2 regions of the Pseudoalteromonas 'SMAR' genome follow, and region 2 is predicted to be linked to the other one. Evidence: predicted binding sites of a transcription regulator. Region 2 holds the regulator's gene; the other holds the start of a gene.

Region 1 (3,418 bases), on a different contig from region 2:
TTGAGGTTACCGGGAGATACTCGTTAAGCTTCTCCAAGTTATTTTTAACATCAGCAATTAATCTTTGTTTGTTATTTGAATCTAGCTGGTCAGTTTGCTTCGAATCAACAGCCCCTAATAATGCAACTTCTGCGCCTTTACTGCGATCTTCATTTTTTAAATCTGTATTATTAACAAGACTCTTACTTGAAGGGCTAGTTAAACTTTCTGCTGACCAGTGAGTTGAATTTACATCGCTCATTTTAACAACTCCTATATTTCTATATAGTATAAGCCACTTCAGGAAAAAACACTTTTATAAAGTGGCTTATAACTGTGCTCATTTAGCCTAGTAAAGAGAGCGCCACTTGAGGACGTTGATTTGCTTGGCTGAGGATAGACTGACTTGCTTGTTGTAAGATCTGCATTTTAGTTAAGTTGGCAGTTTCTTGTGCAAAGTCTGTATCTTGAATACGAGATTTCGCAGCACTTAAGTTTTCTGAAATATTGGCTTGGTTACGGATGGTAGACTGAAAACGGTTTTGCACCGCACCCAATTCCGCACGCTTTTTGTCTACAACAGCGATCATCGCATCCATACCGGCAAGTACTGCCTGAGCATTCGCTTGTGAAGAAACACTGATATCGTCAGCTTTAAATACATCCGCGAAGGTATAATCACCTGCGGTTGCTGTTGCTGCAACTGTATCAATTCCACTCAGGTTTGAAGCCAGCGTTGCATCACTAATAGTCGATGCTACCCCAGCGATACCAGATAAAGTAAAGCCTCCATCAGCTTCAATAGAGTTTGCAGCAGCTGTACCACCCACAGTCTTCATACTGAAACCAATAGTCTGAACAGCATCAGCCCCAACTTGAAAGCTTGCGTCATAAGTACCATCTAACAGGTTTTGACCACCAAAGGTCGTGTCTTTCGCAACACGGTTAACTTCTGAAGATAATAACTGTATCTCTTCTTGTAGAGCTAAACGGTCTTCGTCGGTATTTGAGCCGTTAGAAGCTTGCTGTGCGAGAGTACGTATACGTTGAAACATTGAGGTAACCTCATCCAGTGCCCCTTCAGCAGTTTGTGCCAAAGAAATACCGTCATTAGCATTTCTGTTACCCTGATTTAAACCATTAACTTGACTTGTTAAACGATTAGCAATCTGCATGCCTGCAGCATCATCTTTAGCGCTGTTAATCCGCAGGCCGGAAGATAAGCGTTCGAATGAAGTATCAAGTGAATTGCCAGATTTCATTAACTGACGCTGTGCGTTCAATGAACTCACATTAGTATTTACATATAAAGCCATAATAGCCTCCGCTTTATCAATTGTTCACGAAGCATCGGGATACCCCTACCCTTCAACTTCGATGGGTTAGAGTCCTACAGTTATAGTTCTCTAACTCATCTATCGACTGATAAAAAGAAAGCTTTAGTAACTTTGTTAAAATATATCGCTCTTAGCCTTGTAATAAACTTAGTGCTGCTTGAGGCCTTTGGTTAGCTTGTCCTAAAATTGTCTGACTGGCTTGTTGTAAAATCTGGTTTTTTGTTAGCTTAGCTGTTTCAGCTGCAAAGTCAGCGTCTTTTATGCGAGATTTCGCAGCACTTAAGTTCTCAGAAATATTGGCTTGGTTTCGAATTGTTGATTGAAAACGATTTTGTACCGCACCTAATTCTGCTCTTTTTTTATCTACTACTGCAATTAATGCATCCATTCCTGCAAAAACAGCCTGAGCATTAACTTGCGACGACACACTTATATCACCAGCCGTAAAGACATCTTCAAAAGTGAAGTTTCCAGCTACAGCAGTCGATGCAACTGAATCTATACCGCTAAGGTTTGATGCTAGAGAGCCGCCGCTAACTGTTGAAGCAACCCCTGCAATACCTGATAAAGTAAAACCGCCATTGCCCTCCAATGAGTTTGCTGCTGCTGAGCCACCGACAGTTTTCATACTAAAACCGATAGTCTGAACAGCATCAGCTCCCACCTGAAAATTTGCCTCATAAGTTCCATCGAGTAAATTCTGCCCACCGAATGTAGTATCAGTAGCAACGCGATTAACCTCGGCAGAAAGCTGTTGAATCTCTTCTTGAATGGCAAGTCTATCCTCATCAGTGTTAGAACCATTAGCAGCCTGTTGTGAAAGAGTTCTTATTCGCTGAAACATCGACGTAATCTCGTCCATTGCACCTTCAGCTGTCTGCGCCAAAGAAATACCATCGTTTGCATTTCGGTTGCCTTGATTTAGTCCCATGATTTGAGACTGGAGGCGATCAGATATCTGCAAACCTGCCGCATCATCTGCTGCGCTATTGATTCGCATACCTGATGATAAACGCTTAAATGAAGTATCTAGTTCATTACCTGAATTAGTCAGTTGTCTCTGAGCATTAATAGAACTGACGTTAGTATTAACATATAAAGCCATAACTCACTCTCTTTCTTGTCAAATCAATTATCTAATTGATAGATAGTTCAATGACAAAGCGGCATGTATGCATCAGGGTTATTTCCTACAAAGGCAACCAATTGCCACTTTGACGCCAAATTTTTTATCTGATCAAGATACTGCAATTAGCGATCCAACTTTTAAAATATTAAGGGTTAATATTTTGAGAATGACCTTTATACAAGTATTTATGAAGCTTGAGAGGTATTTGGGAGTTAAAGAAAAAGAGGCTTTCGCCTCTTTTTAAATAGTTTGAGAGTGAGTGTCATTTTTTTAGCACAATACTGGCACGCATTGTGCTTTAATAAACGTGTTCATATTGTTTATGAACGCAATTGGATTTTAAGCTCCTCCGCTTTATCATCCAATTTGGTGCCTAGGCAAATACCCCATTCGGCCTAGGCACCTTTTACTTACCTTCCTAGCGATTATCCAAGAAGACTTAAAGCAGCCTGTGGACGCTGGTTAGCCTGACTTAAGATGGTTTGGCTAGCCTGTTGAAGGATCTGCATTTTAGTTAAGTTTGCTGTTTCCTGTGCAAAGTCTGTATCCTTGATACGAGATTTAGCAGCGGATAAGTTTTCCGAGATATTAGCTTGGTTTCGAATAGTTGATTGAAAACGGTTTTGTACCGCACCAAGCTCCGCACGCTTTTTGTCTACAACAGCAATCATTGCATCCATACCAGCAAGAACGGCTTGAGCATTTGCTTGTGAAGAAACACTGATGTCATCCGCTGTAAATACATCAGCGAAGGTATAGTCACCCGCGGTTGCAGTTGATGCTACAGTATCAATTCCGCTCAGGTTTGAAGCCAGCGTTCCATCACTAATAGTCGATGCTACCCCTGCAATACCAGATAAAGTAAAGCCTCCATCAGCTTCAATTGAATTTGCAGCAGCTGTTCCTCCGACGGTTTTCATGCTGAAACCTATCGTCTGGACAGCATCTGCACCGACCTGGAAACTCGCTTCAT
Region 2 (3,418 bases):
ACCGGTGGTAAAGGAGGCGTTGGCAAAACCAATGTTTCATTAAACACGGCCATCGCAATGGGACAGCAGGGCCAGCGAGTACTGGTGTTGGACGCCGACTTAGGCTTGGCAAACTGTGATGTCATGTTAGGCCTTAGGGTTGAGAAGAACTTATCTCATGTGTTATCAGGTGAGTGCGAATTAGAAGAAATTTTAGTGGAAGGCCCCGCTGGGATTAAAATTGTGCCAGCCACTTCAGGCTCGCAAAACATGGTTGAGCTTACCCCCGCGGAACATGCCGGCTTAATTCGAGCATTCAGTGAGCTTGATAGCCACTTTGACGTATTAATTGTTGACACCGCCGCAGGTATTTCTGACATGGTGTTAAGCTTTTCTCGCGCTGCCCAAGATGTGGTTGTGGTGGTGTGTGACGAACCTACCTCCATTACGGATGCATATGCACTCATCAAAGTGCTTAGTCGTGAGCATGGTGTCTATCGTTTTAAAATTGTTGCCAATATGGTGCGTAGCTTGCGTGAAGGACAAGAGTTGTTTGCTAAACTCTCCAAAGTAACAGATCGATTTTTAGATGTAGCCCTAGAGCTAGTGGCAACCGTGCCATTCGATGAAAACATGCGAAAATCGTCGCGGCGACAAAAGGCCATCGTCGATTTATTTCCAAGCTCACCAGCAGCTGTGGCAATTAAAGGATTGGCATCGAAAGCGGTTAAATGGCCAGTTCCACATCAACCTTCCGGTCATTTAGAATTTTTTATTGAGCAATTAGTGAATGGGTAATTATGGCTTCACCGGTCAATAGGGCGGCGGGATATCAAACTTCAGACCACATCCACAAAGTGGTCGAACGGCATGCTCCACTGGTAAAAAAAGTGGCTTGTCATCTTATTGCTCGACTTCCGGCTAGCGTGCAACTGGATGATTTAATCCAGTCTGGCATGATTGGATTAATTGAAGCCACAAAAAATTTTGATGCCAGTAAAGGGGCCAGCTTTGAAACCTTTGCTGGCATTCGTATTCGTGGCGCTATGCTGGATGAAATGCGGCGTGGTGACTGGGCACCTCGTTCGGTTCATAAGAATAGCCGGATGGTAGCTGAAGCCATATCAGAACTCGAAGCAAGCCTCGGGCGAGAGCCAAAAGACACTGAAATAGCTGAAAAACTTGATATTACGCTAGATGAGTACCATCATATTTTACATGATGTAAATGCCAGCAAAGTCATAGGAATTGAGGATTTAGGGGTAGATGAGGATGTTATAACCCCTGCCAACAGTGACTTTGCGCTAGACAAACCGTTTAATAACGTTAAAAATGAACGTTTTAATTCGTCATTATTGGAAGCGATAAAATCATTACCAGAGCGCGACGCTTTGGTATTATCACTTTACTACAACGACGAAATGAATTTAAAAGAGATTGGCGCCATTCTCGATGTCAGTGAATCTCGAGTAAGTCAAATTCACGGTCAGGCAATGATTAAGCTAAAAGCAAAAATCAATGACTGGATAAATTAAAGTAAATAAATAGTTGGGTTCGAACCTCACTGGAGGAAGTTTTGGATAAGAACATGAAAATTCTCGTGGTTGATGATTTCTCTACTATGAGAAGAATAATCAAAAACCTATTAAGAGATTTAGGCTTTACCAATGTTCAAGAAGCTGATGATGGTAGTACAGCACTTCCGATGCTACAAAATCAGGAGTTTGACTTTGTAGTCACTGATTGGAATATGCCAGGAATGCAGGGCATCGACCTGCTGCGCGCCATTCGTGCAGATGAGAAGTTAAAACACATTCCAGTGCTAATGGTAACGGCGGAAGCAAAGAAAGAGCAGATCGTAGCGGCGGCGCAAGCTGGGGTTAATGGCTACATCGTTAAACCGTTCACAGCAGGTACACTAAAGACCAAGCTTGAAAAAGTATTTGAGCGGTTAGGCTAACAGCAAGGGGGAATGGCCTATGTCTGTGAATGCTGCGCCTCAAATCACACTTGAACAAGCAAAACAGCTAGTAGAGTATCTCGAGCAAGGTGAGCAAGAAAAAGCTGACCAACTTATTTTAGAGGCTGCAAATAAAGAGCAATCAGAGCTTTTCGCTGAGGTCGGTAAGTTGACTCGTCAACTTCATGAGTCGTTAAAAAACTTCGAGCTAGATACGCGACTGGCTGACCTGACCACAGAGGCCATACCGGATGCCAAGCAACGTTTAAATTACGTCATGGAACTGACGGAGAGCGCTGCCAACAAAACCATGGACGCGGTGGAAGAAAGTTTGCCATTAGCACAAGATTTGGCCGAAGAAATAGCACAAATAAAGCCCACATGGGATCGTCTAATGAATCGAGATATCGAGCTTGGCGAATTTAAATCTCTGTGTCACGATCTTGACAGCTTTATGCAGTCGTCTAAAACCCGTACCGATGAACTACAAAGCTTGATGACCAATGTGTTGATGGCCCAAGATTATCAAGATTTGACGGGCCAGGTAATTCGACGCGTTATTGAGCTGGTAAGAGAAGTCGAAGACAGTCTCATTAACCTATTAACTGTGTTCAGCAATGGCGATGAAGAACAGTTACGGGCACAAACGAAAGAAAATGAAGTAAAAACATCAGAGACTGTTAATGAATTGTCTGGGCCTGAAGGCCCTATTATTGATGCTGAATCGCGAGATGACGTGGTATCAGGTCAAGATGAAGTCGATGACTTGTTATCTAGTTTAGGCTTCTAGTTGGAGAATGAGAGTATGAGCTTTGAAGTCGATGAAGATATCCTCCAGGACTTTCTAGTTGAAGCGGGTGAAATTCTAGAGTTACTATCAGAACAGCTTGTAGAACTAGAAAACAATCCTGAAGATAAGGAACTTCTCAACGCAATTTTCCGTGGCTTCCATACCGTGAAAGGGGGAGCTGGGTTCTTAGGCATGACAGAACTTGTCGATGCCTGCCATGGTGCGGAAAACGTGTTTGATACCTTGCGACAAGGCCAAAGAACAGTCACCTCTGAATTAATGGACGTTATCTTGCAATCGCTTGATACCATTAATGAGATGTTTTCGTGTATTCAAAGTCGTGAGGAACCAGAAGCGGCTGATCCAGAGTTACTGAAAACGCTACATAAGCTCAGCCAACCAGAGTCAGAAGATGAAGCTGCCGAAGAAGCGCCAGCTGCAGCAGCTGATCCCGAGCCTGAACCAGACCCAGAGCCTGAGAGCCCATCTGTTAGTGCAGACGATGTGCTTTTTGACGTTGACGACACTAGCAGCGATGATGCCGGCGGCATCGACGAAATTACTGAAGAAGAATTTGAAAACCTGTTAGATGAGCTCCACGGCTCAGGCAAAGGGCCAGCACCGACTTCTTCAGAGCCTGCAGAACAAGATCAAAGTGTTAGCGACGACGGCGACATTACCGACGACGA

What was found. The regulator FliA, encoded in region 2, starts transcription of late flagellar genes. The targets are predictions, from matches to a motif close to CTAAAGNTNNNNNNNNNNNNGCCGATA.
Region 1: the regulator FliA is predicted to act here: its motif matches at 1,396-1,422, upstream of ACNKW2_RS12070 (flagellin N-terminal helical domain-containing protein).

What each region holds. Positions count from the first base shown of each region.
Region 1 is NZ_JBLWMW010000026.1:55,731-59,148, reverse strand. Features, by position in the region: gene ACNKW2_RS12075 (flagellar protein FlaG) at 1-241, opposite strand, end outside; gene ACNKW2_RS12070 (flagellin N-terminal helical domain-containing protein) at 324-1,295, opposite strand; gene ACNKW2_RS12065 (flagellin N-terminal helical domain-containing protein) at 1,447-2,421, opposite strand; gene ACNKW2_RS12060 (flagellin N-terminal helical domain-containing protein) at 2,871-3,418, opposite strand, start outside.
Region 2 is NZ_JBLWMW010000010.1:40,460-43,877, forward strand. Features, by position in the region: gene ACNKW2_RS06380 (MinD/ParA family protein) at 1-777, shown strand, start outside; gene ACNKW2_RS06385 (RNA polymerase sigma factor FliA) at 780-1,514, shown strand; gene cheY (chemotaxis response regulator CheY) at 1,556-1,939, shown strand; gene ACNKW2_RS06395 (protein phosphatase CheZ) at 1,959-2,729, shown strand; gene ACNKW2_RS06400 (chemotaxis protein CheW) at 2,745-3,418, shown strand, end outside.